2 regions of the Lysinibacillus sp. ACHW1.5 genome follow, and region 1 is predicted to be linked to the other one. Evidence: a T-box and tRNA genes for the amino acid it is inferred to sense, from the RefSeq annotation. Region 1 holds a T-box; the other holds one or more tRNA genes.
What was found. A T-box is a leader RNA that pairs with one kind of tRNA and senses whether it is charged. The one in region 1 lies ahead of alaS (alanine--tRNA ligase), so its partner is inferred to be a tRNA-Ala.
Positions count from the first base shown of each region.

Region 2: it has a tRNA-Ala gene. The T-box ahead of alaS (alanine--tRNA ligase) is inferred to sense a tRNA for this amino acid. The anticodon was not compared.

Region 1 is NZ_CP091777.1:3,074,870-3,080,409, forward strand. It holds gene L6W14_RS15350 (DUF1292 domain-containing protein) at 1-155, opposite strand, end outside; gene L6W14_RS15355 (DUF1292 domain-containing protein) at 501-809, opposite strand; gene ruvX (Holliday junction resolvase RuvX) at 828-1,244, opposite strand; gene L6W14_RS15365 (IreB family regulatory phosphoprotein) at 1,247-1,513, opposite strand; gene alaS (alanine--tRNA ligase) at 1,602-4,262, opposite strand; T-box leader at 4,350-4,565, opposite strand; gene corA (magnesium/cobalt transporter CorA) at 4,634-5,540, opposite strand, start outside.
Region 2 is NZ_CP091777.1:118,032-123,571, forward strand. It holds rRNA gene L6W14_RS00560 (23S ribosomal RNA) at 1-486, shown strand, start outside; rRNA gene rrf (5S ribosomal RNA) at 602-717, shown strand; tRNA gene L6W14_RS00570 (tRNA-Val) at 728-803, shown strand; tRNA gene L6W14_RS00575 (tRNA-Thr) at 807-882, shown strand; tRNA gene L6W14_RS00580 (tRNA-Lys) at 890-965, shown strand; tRNA gene L6W14_RS00585 (tRNA-Leu) at 984-1,068, shown strand; tRNA gene L6W14_RS00590 (tRNA-Gly) at 1,106-1,180, shown strand; tRNA gene L6W14_RS00595 (tRNA-Leu) at 1,186-1,274, shown strand; tRNA gene L6W14_RS00600 (tRNA-Arg) at 1,283-1,359, shown strand; tRNA gene L6W14_RS00605 (tRNA-Pro) at 1,369-1,445, shown strand; tRNA gene L6W14_RS00610 (tRNA-Ala) at 1,466-1,541, shown strand; rRNA gene L6W14_RS00615 (16S ribosomal RNA) at 1,684-3,236, shown strand; tRNA gene L6W14_RS00620 (tRNA-Ile) at 3,331-3,407, shown strand; tRNA gene L6W14_RS00625 (tRNA-Ala) at 3,420-3,495, shown strand; rRNA gene L6W14_RS00630 (23S ribosomal RNA) at 3,585-5,540, shown strand, end outside.

The DNA of each region.
Region 1 (5,540 bases):
GCCGAAAGGTCTCCTGGAATTTCTTGACCTGTTTCATCTAGAAGGGAAAATAACACATAGGACTTGTCCTCCGCATCAAAGGTAAAGACCACACGACACTGCTGTTCCTTACCATCTTTCCCAATGATCATAAATTCTTGCGTTTCTTCATTCATTCTGTTTCCTCCTTTATGACAATTTGATGTCATTTATTAAATCGTTTTTTTGAGGTTAGACACTTTAGAATAGCTTCTCCTATTTTTGAGCAAGTTTTCCCTGCATTTCTTCTCTACCTTTGAGCAGGTTCTCGATGTTTGGAGTGGGGCTTGGAGCGGTTACACTCTATTTCTAAGCGAATCCACAAACTTTATGAACGTTTCTCAACAATTGTGGATCAAATTCACACATCTACAATGCATTCATTCTTCAATTTAACAATCCTTCTACATTAGAAAAGCTTCAATAAAAAAGGAACAAGGACTGCAAGCTGCGATCCTTGTTCCAAGCTTTGAGTTAGAAGATTAGTCTTCGTTTTCATCCTCTAAAGCGTTTAAAACGTCCTCTACCATATCCCACTCTGCTTCAGTTTCGATTGGTGTTAATTCACCATCTTCACCATTTTCAGATGGTACAAATGAAGATACAAAGATTTCAACTGAGCCATCTTCATCTTCCTCTGCGCCTACCATTGAGTAAAACACATATGATTTGCCAAACTCTGGAGATTCATGAACGTGAATCACTTCACAAAGCTGCTCGTTTCCGTTTTCGTCAATCACTGTAATGTGTTGAACATGTAGTTCTTCTTCATGGTTATGCTCGTGTGCCATGCATTGTCACCTCATCAATTAATTTTTGCTATCTAAGTAGCCTTGTAAAATCATCACAGCTGCCATTTTATCAATGACCTGCTTGCGCTTTTTGCGACTCACGTCCGCTTCGATCAGCATACGTTCAGCAGCCATCGTCGTTAAACGTTCATCCCATAATTTGACCGGTAGTGAGAAATGCTCTTCTAATAGCTTTTTATAGTTTTCAGAAGCCTCTCCACGCGGTCCAACCGTATTATTCATGTTTTTTGGAAAACCTACAACAAATTCTGTTATAGTATATTCCTTTACTAGCTCAGCGATACGGTCAATACCGAACTCACCATTAGCTTCATCAATTTTTACGGTTTCAATACCTTGGGCGGTCCAACCAAGTGCATCACTTACAGCAACACCCACAGTTTTTGACCCAACGTCTAATCCCATAATTCTCATTTCTAGTCCTCGTTATTCTTTTTGATATAAAATTTAACAAGCTCCTCTAGAATTTCGTCACGCTCAAGCTTGCGAATTAAATTACGAGCATCCTGATGGCGAGGAATATACGCCGGATCACCAGAAAGTAAGTAACCAACAATCTGATTGATAGGGTTATATCCCTTTTCCTCTAATGAAGAATGAACTTTCAACATTACCTGCTTGACTTCCTGTTCCATTGATTCTTCTGGAAAATTAAATTTCATCGTTTGATCAAATGAACTCATGACCAGCACCTCGCTTTCAGAAATAAGGAGATGTGCAAACAAGCTCATCTCCAATTTCTCTTTATTATAACATGTTTTGGTGAATTAATTAAATGGATTTAACATAATCATACACAGAAAGTAGTGCTTCATCAAGTTTTGATGCATCTTTTGCACCTGCCATCGCCATATCTGGACGACCGCCACCTTTACCACCACATGCTTCCGCAACCATTTTCACAATATTCCCTGCATGGTAATTGCCACCAACTAATTCTTTTGAAACACCAGCACATAACATAACTTTTTCACCATCAACTGCTCCAAGAACAATGACTGCTTTTGGCATTTTTGCTTTCAGGTCATCCATCATTTGACGGAGTTGATTGTTATCCTTCGCTTCCACTTTTGTAGATAGCACTGTCACATCTCCAATTGTTTGAGCGGCATCAACAACTGCCCCTGCCTGTGCATTGGCGATTTTTTGAGATAATGCTTCGTTTTCACGTTGTAATTCTTTATAGTCTGCTTGTAATGCCTGTACTTTTGTAACAATATCTTTAGCATTTGCTTTTAATAATGCTGCTGCATCATTTAATAATGCTTCTTCTTCTTTTACTGCTTCATAAGCAACTTTTCCTGTAACAGCTTCAATACGACGAGTACCTGCACCGATACCACCTTCTGAAACAATTTTAAAGAAGCCAATTTCAGAAGAGCGTTTAACATGGATACCACCACATAGCTCAATCGAATAATCTCCGATGGATACTACACGTACAACATCTCCATATTTTTCACCGAATAATGCCATAGCACCCATTGCTTTTGCTTCATCAATGCCTTTTTCTTCAATAACGACCTCTATATCATCCCACACTTTTTCATTTACAATACGTTCAATTTGCTGTAATTCTTCTTTTGTAACTTGACCAAAGTGAGAGAAATCAAAACGTAAACGATCAGGTCCTACATATGATCCAGCTTGGTTCACATGATCACCTAGCACATCTTTTAATGCACGTTGCATAATATGTGTTGCCGTATGGTTTTTAATGATTAAATTACGGTCATCACGATTGACCACTGCTTGCACTGCATCTTCCACATGCATTTCCCCAGATTCAACTACTACTGTATGAAGCGGTTGACCATTCGGTGCTTTTTGAACATCTTTTACAACAGCCGTAAAGCTATCATTTGAAATAGTACCACTATCAGCAATTTGACCACCCATTTCAGCGTAGAATGGTGTCTTCGCTAAAATAACCAATGCTTCCTGACCTTCAGAAGCGACTTTCGCAACTTGACCATTGACGATCATTGCAGCGATTTCAGTATTAACACTTAACGTATCATAGCCAACAAATTCACTTGCAACCGTTAAGTTTGCTAATACTTCATTCTGGACTTGCATCGAATCAACATCTTGTCGTGCAGCACGCGCGCGTTCACGTTGCTCTTCCATCGCTGCCTCAAAACCTTCATGATCTACTTTCATGCCTACTTCCTCTGCATATTCTTCCGTTAGCTCGATTGGGAAACCATACGTATCATATAAACGGAAAGCATCTGCTCCTGGGATGTAATCATGACCAGCTGCTTTTTGAGATTCCACTACTTCATTAAAGATAGCTAAACCACCATCTAATGTTTCGTGGAAACGAATTTCTTCATTTTTAATGACACGTTGAATAAATTCGCATTTCTCTGTAACTTCTGGATAGAAGTCTTCCATAATTTTACCCACAGTTGGTACAAGTTCAAACATAAATGGTTTTTCAATACCAATTTGTTTAGCATAGCGAACGGCACGACGTAGTAAGCGACGTAATACATAGCCACGGCCTTCATTTGAAGGCAGGGCACCATCGCCTATAGCAAATGCTACTGTACGGATATGGTCTGCAATCACTTTAAATGGTGTATTAATATCTTCATCTGAGCCAAAGATTTCATTTAAGTCTACTTCGCCAGGTCGTTTATATTTACGATTGGCAAACTCCTCGATTTTTTCAATAATTGGCATAAATAAATCAGTATCAAAGTTTGTTGGTACATTTTGCACGACGGACACAATACGCTCTAAGCCCATACCTGTATCAATATTTTGCTTTGGTAGTGGCGTGTAAGTGCCATCAGGATTATGGTTAAATTGAGAGAACACAAGGTTCCAAATTTCTAGGTAACGCTCATTTTCTCCTCCTGGATACATTTCAGGGTCATTTTCATCTGAGCCGTATTCTACGCCGCGATCATAAAAAATCTCTGAGTTCGGACCAGATGGGCCTTCTCCTATATCCCAGAAGTTCCCTTCTAAACGAATTAAACGTTCTTCTGGAATACCGATTTCCTGATGCCAAACATCATATGCTTCCTGGTCTTCTGGGTGAATCGTGATGGATAATAATGCTGGATCAAAGCCCATCCATTTTTTATCTGTTAAAAACTCCCAAGCATAATGAATTGCTTCTTTTTTAAAGTAGTCACCAATAGAGAAGTTTCCTAACATTTCAAAGAATGTATGGTGTCGAGCTGTTTTCCCAACGTTTTCAATATCGTTGGTACGAATCGATTTTTGAGCATTTGTAATACGTGGATTATCAGGGATAATACGGCCATCAAAATATGGTTTCAAAGTTGCAACACCTGAGTTGATCCAAAGAAGTGATGGATCATTTATTGGCACAAGTGGTGCTGATGGCTCATGATGATGCCCCTTTTCTTTAAAAAATTCCAAATACATACGGCGAATATCTACTGCTTTCATTGGATAAATTCCTCCTATTTTATATTGTAAAATCACGATACGAATCCTGCGATTTACCGAAGAAAATAAAAAAAGCCCTCATCCCCAAAAAGGGACGAGGACTTGTCATTAGTCTCGCGGTACCACCCTAGTTGTAAGTAAAAACCTTACTTACCTCTTTAGCACTTGTAACGTCAGTGAACGGCAGGGATTAGCTGCACTCTGGAGTAGCTTTCGGCATTTGCTGTTGTGAGGATTTTTTCAGCCTAGAAATCCCTTTCTTGTGCACACACAAATACGTACTTTTTCCATCATCGTTTTTACTTTTTCTATCGAAAATTATAAAAAAAATCTATTGCGCTGTCAATTAGTACTAGTATGACTAACACTAACTAAGCAATCATTTTTTTGAAATATATCCACATACCCCATGTAAAGATAACTAAGAAGGCGCTAATTGCAATAGTTGTATAAGGGGTATCTTGATAAGGCAAAGGTACATTCATTCCAAAAAAACTAGTAATTACTGATAGTGGTAACATAATTGTCGAAATGACCGTTAATAAATTCAGCTTTTCAATGGATTTCCCACTGATAATTGAAAAATACGTATCAAGCGTGCTGTTCACTAAATCGCGATATGTCTCTGTGGAGTCGACAATACGCTCTAGATGGTCATTCAAATCTTTATAGAATGGAATATTTTCTTCTTGAATATCAAATTTCCACTGGCCATTGATTGTAGAAAAAATTCTTCTTTGTGGCATAATGGCCTGACGAATTAAAATAATTGTCCGCTTCAATGCAAGAAATTCCTCTGTCACCACTTTTGGTTGATAATCATAAATTTCTTCTTCTAGTTCATCTATACGTGCGCGAATTCGTTCTAATACTGGGAAGTATTCGTCTGTAATACCGTCAATAATTGTATGCAATAAAAAATCAGTACCCTTTTCCAAAAATCTTGGGCTATTAACACAAACATTTTCCATTTTTCCTAGCCATTGCAACTTTTGTTTATGCACAGTCACAATATAGTTTGGTCCCATAAAAATATTTAACTCAACGGTTGTAATTTCATTGTTACTTTTCTCATTATAAATTGGTGCATGGAGCACAAAAAATTTATAATCACCATAACTATCCATTTTTGGACGTGAGCCTTCATGTAAGCAATCTTCAACTGCGAGTGGATGAAAGCCAAATACATCAGCTATATTATTCAATTCATTATAACTATAAGCATATAAATCTACCCATAATAAATCTTCGTTATGAATAGGGAGTTGTAAATCAATC
Region 2 (5,540 bases), 1.6 Mb from region 1:
GGCCATCGCTCAACGGATAAAAGCTACCCCGGGGATAACAGGCTTATCTCCCCCAAGAGTCCACATCGACGGGGAGGTTTGGCACCTCGATGTCGGCTCATCGCATCCTGGGGCTGTAGTCGGTCCCAAGGGTTGGGCTGTTCGCCCATTAAAGCGGTACGCGAGCTGGGTTCAGAACGTCGTGAGACAGTTCGGTCCCTATCCGTCGTGGGCGTAGGAAATTTGAGAGGAGCTGTCCTTAGTACGAGAGGACCGGGATGGACACACCGCTGGTGTACCAGTTGTCTTGCCAAAGGCATCGCTGGGTAGCTATGTGTGGACGGGATAAGTGCTGAAAGCATCTAAGCATGAAGCCCCCCTCAAGATGAGATTTCCCATTACGCAAGTAAGTAAGATCCCTCAAAGACGATGAGGTAGATAGGTTCGAGGTGGAAGTGTGGTGACACATGGAGCTGACGAATACTAATCGATCGAGGACTTAACCAAAAAAGTTTGAAACATTCAATGCACCGTTTATCCAGTTTTGAAAGAACAAGTAAGTTTTAAAAAAAGCTTGTATTTATACTTAAATATGGTATAATAAATCTTGTCTTTTAATAAGTCTAGTGATGATGGCAAAGAGGTCACACCCGTTCCCATACCGAACACGGAAGTTAAGCTCTTTAGCGCCGATGGTAGTTGGGGGCTTCCCCCTGTGAGAGTAGGACGTCGCTAGGCATAATACCCAGGAGGATTAGCTCAGCTGGGAGAGCATCTGCCTTACAAGCAGAGGGTCGGCGGTTCGAGCCCGTCATCCTCCACCATATGCCGGTTTAGCTCAGCAGGTAGAGCAACTGACTTGTAATCAGTAGGTCGTGGGTTCGATTCCTATAGCCGGCACCATTTTTTCGAGCCATTAGCTCAGTTGGTAGAGCATCTGACTTTTAATCAGAGGGTCGAAGGTTCGAGTCCTTCATGGCTCACCATTTTTTAAATAATAATAAGCGGGTGTGGCGGAATTGGCAGACGCACTAGACTTAGGATCTAGCGCCGCAAGGCGTGGGGGTTCGACTCCCTTCACCCGCACCATTATTTTCATTGCCAGATAAAAAAAGCTTATGCACATGCGGAAGTAGTTCAGTGGTAGAACACCACCTTGCCAAGGTGGGGGTCGCGAGTTCGAACCTCGTCTTCCGCTCCAAATGTGCCGGGGTGGCGGAACTGGCAGACGCACAGGACTTAAAATCCTGCGGTAGGTGACTACCGTACCGGTTCGATTCCGGTCCTCGGCACCATTTTAAATGCGCCCGTAGCTCAATTGGATAGAGCGTCTGACTACGGATCAGAAGGTTATGGGTTCGACTCCTGTCGGGCGCGCCATAAGAACAACGGGAAGTAGCTCAGCTTGGTAGAGCACTTGGTTTGGGACCAAGGGGTCGCAGGTTCGAATCCTGTCTTCCCGACCATTTCCTAAAAATAAAAATATGGGGCCTTAGCTCAGCTGGGAGAGCGCCTGCCTTGCACGCAGGAGGTCAGCGGTTCGATCCCGCTAGGCTCCACCAATTCAATTACATGAACCTTGAAAACTGAACAAGCAAAACGTAATCAATAAAGTTTTAAGTAGCTAGTTTTGCTAGTGAACGAAACACAATTTTGGACATCAAACATGATGCCAGCAAAACAATTTGAGCTAATCAAATTTCTTTTATGGAGAGTTTGATCCTGGCTCAGGACGAACGCTGGCGGCGTGCCTAATACATGCAAGTCGAGCGAACAGAAAAGGAGCTTGCTCCTTTGACGTTAGCGGCGGACGGGTGAGTAACACGTGGGCAACCTACCCTATAGTTTGGGATAACTCCGGGAAACCGGGGCTAATACCGAATAATCTCTTTTACTTCATGGTGAAAGACTGAAAGACGGCATCTCGCTGTCGCTATAGGATGGGCCCGCGGCGCATTAGCTAGTTGGTGAGGTAACGGCTCACCAAGGCGACGATGCGTAGCCGACCTGAGAGGGTGATCGGCCACACTGGGACTGAGACACGGCCCAGACTCCTACGGGAGGCAGCAGTAGGGAATCTTCCACAATGGGCGAAAGCCTGATGGAGCAACGCCGCGTGAGTGAAGAAGGTTTTCGGATCGTAAAACTCTGTTGTAAGGGAAGAACAAGTACAGTAGTAACTGGCTGTACCTTGACGGTACCTTATTAGAAAGCCACGGCTAACTACGTGCCAGCAGCCGCGGTAATACGTAGGTGGCAAGCGTTGTCCGGAATTATTGGGCGTAAAGCGCGCGCAGGCGGTCCTTTAAGTCTGATGTGAAAGCCCACGGCTCAACCGTGGAGGGTCATTGGAAACTGGGGGACTTGAGTGCAGAAGAGGAAAGTGGAATTCCAAGTGTAGCGGTGAAATGCGTAGAGATTTGGAGGAACACCAGTGGCGAAGGCGACTTTCTGGTCTGTAACTGACGCTGAGGCGCGAAAGCGTGGGGAGCAAACAGGATTAGATACCCTGGTAGTCCACGCCGTAAACGATGAGTGCTAAGTGTTAGGGGGTTTCCGCCCCTTAGTGCTGCAGCTAACGCATTAAGCACTCCGCCTGGGGAGTACGGTCGCAAGACTGAAACTCAAAGGAATTGACGGGGGCCCGCACAAGCGGTGGAGCATGTGGTTTAATTCGAAGCAACGCGAAGAACCTTACCAGGTCTTGACATCCCGTTGACCACTGTAGAGATATAGTTTCCCCTTCGGGGGCAACGGTGACAGGTGGTGCATGGTTGTCGTCAGCTCGTGTCGTGAGATGTTGGGTTAAGTCCCGCAACGAGCGCAACCCTTGATCTTAGTTGCCATCATTTAGTTGGGCACTCTAAGGTGACTGCCGGTGACAAACCGGAGGAAGGTGGGGATGACGTCAAATCATCATGCCCCTTATGACCTGGGCTACACACGTGCTACAATGGACGATACAAACGGTTGCCAACTCGCGAGAGGGAGCTAATCCGATAAAGTCGTTCTCAGTTCGGATTGTAGGCTGCAACTCGCCTACATGAAGCCGGAATCGCTAGTAATCGCGGATCAGCATGCCGCGGTGAATACGTTCCCGGGCCTTGTACACACCGCCCGTCACACCACGAGAGTTTGTAACACCCGAAGTCGGTGAGGTAACCTTTTGGAGCCAGCCGCCGAAGGTGGGATAGATGATTGGGGTGAAGTCGTAACAAGGTAGCCGTATCGGAAGGTGCGGCTGGATCACCTCCTTTCTAAGGATTATTTCGGAATACAAACCTTGGGTTTGTAAGATTACGTTTTGCGTTCAGTTTTGAAGGTTTATGAAATTTAATAAAACTTCCAAGAGGGCCTATAGCTCAGCTGGTTAGAGCGCACGCCTGATAAGCGTGAGGTCGATGGTTCGAGTCCATTTAGGCCCACCATATATACCTCTTGGGGCCTTAGCTCAGCTGGGAGAGCGCCTGCCTTGCACGCAGGAGGTCAGCGGTTCGATCCCGCTAGGCTCCACCATTTTTTTGTTCTTTGAAAACTGGATAAAACGACATTGAAATTGTAACAAACACATTTATTTTTTAAGTTTTTTATAGGCTTAATAACTTGGTTAAGTTATTAAGGGCGCACGGCGAATGCCTTGGCACTAGGAGCCGAAGAAGGACGGCACTAACACCGATATGCTTCGGGGAGCTGTAAGTGAGCTTTGATCCGGAGATTTCCGAATGGGGGAACCCACTACGTTTAATCGCGTAGTATCTTGACGTGAATACATAGCGTCTTGAAGGCAGACCCAGGGAACTGAAACATCTAAGTACCTGGAGGAAGAGAAAGAAAAATCGATTCCCTGAGTAGCGGCGAGCGAAACGGGAAGAGCCCAAACCAAGAGGCTTGCCTCTTGGGGTTGTAGGACACTCTATACGGAGTTACAAAAGAGCGAGTTAGATGAAGCGACTTGGAAAGGTCCGCCAGAGCAGGTAAAAGCCCTGTAGTCGAAAGTTCGTTCTCTCCTGAGTGGATCCTGAGTACGGCGGAACACGTGAAATTCCGTCGGAATCCGGGAGGACCATCTCCCAAGGCTAAATACTACCTAGTGACCGATAGTGAACCAGTACCGTGAGGGAAAGGTGAAAAGCACCCCGGAAGGGGAGTGAAAGAGATCCTGAAACCGTGTGCCTACAAGTAGTTAGAGCCCGTTAATGGGTGATAGCGTGCCTTTTGTAGAATGAACCGGCGAGTTACGATTACGTGCAAGGTTAAGCTTTAGAAGGCGGAGCCGCAGCGAAAGCGAGTCTGAATAGGGCGAAGTAGTACGTGGTCGTAGACCCGAAACCAGGTGATCTACCCATGTCCAGGGTGAAGGTGAGGTAACACTTACTGGAGGCCCGAACCCACGCACGTTGAAAAGTGCGGGGATGAGGTGTGGGTAGCGGAGAAATTCCAATCGAACTTGGAGATAGCTGGTTCTCTCCGAAATAGCTTTAGGGCTAGCCTCGTGATGAGAATACTGGAGGTAGAGCACTGTTTGGACTAGGGGGCCATCCCGGTTTACCGAATTCAGACAAACTCCGAATGCCAGATATTTATACACGGGAGTCAGACTGCGAGTGATAAGATCCGTAGTCAAAAGGGAAACAGCCCAGACCACCAGCTAAGGTCCCAAAGTAATCGTTAAGTGGAAAAGGATGTGGCGTTGCACAGACAACCAGGATGTTGGCTTAGAAGCAGCCATCATTTAAAGAGTGCGTAATAGCTCACTGGTCGAGTGACGCTGCGCCGAAAATGTATCGGGGCTAAACGATTCACCGAAGCTGTGGATTGACATCTACGATGTCAGTGGTAGGAGAGCGTTCTAAGTGCGTTGAAGTCAGATCGGAAGGACTGGTGGAGCGCTTAGAAGTGAGAATGCCGGTATGAGTAGCGAAAGACGGGTGAGAATCCCGTCCACCGTATGACTAAGGTTTCCTGAGGAAGGCTCGTCCGCTCAGGGTTAGTCGGGACCTAAGCCGAGGCCGATAGGCGTAGGCGATGGACAACAGGTTGATATTCCTGTACCACCTCCTCACCGTTTGAGAAATGGGGGGACGCAGTAGGATAGGGTAAGCGCGCCGTTGGTTGTGCGCGTCCAAGCAGTAAGGCGTGTGTGTAGGCAAATCCGCACACTGTAACGTTGAGCTGTGATGGCGAGTCCGTATGGACGAAGTTCCTGATTTCACACTGCCAAGAAAAGCCTCTATCGAGGTGAGAGGTGCCCGTACCGCAAACCGACACAGGTAGTCGAGGAGAGAATCCTAAGGTGTGCGAGAGAACTCTCGTTAAGGAACTCGGCAAAATGACCCCGTAACTTCGGGAGAAGGGGTGCTCTTGAGCGTGCAAGCGCATGAGAGCCGCAGTGAATAGGCCCAGGCGACTGTTTAGCAAAAACACAGGTCTCTGCAAAACCGTAAGGTGACGTATAGGGGCTGACGCCTGCCCGGTGCTGGAAGGTTAAGAGGAGTGGTTAGCGCAAGCGAAGCTGCGAATTGAAGCCCCAGTAAACGGCGGCCGTAACTATAACGGTCCTA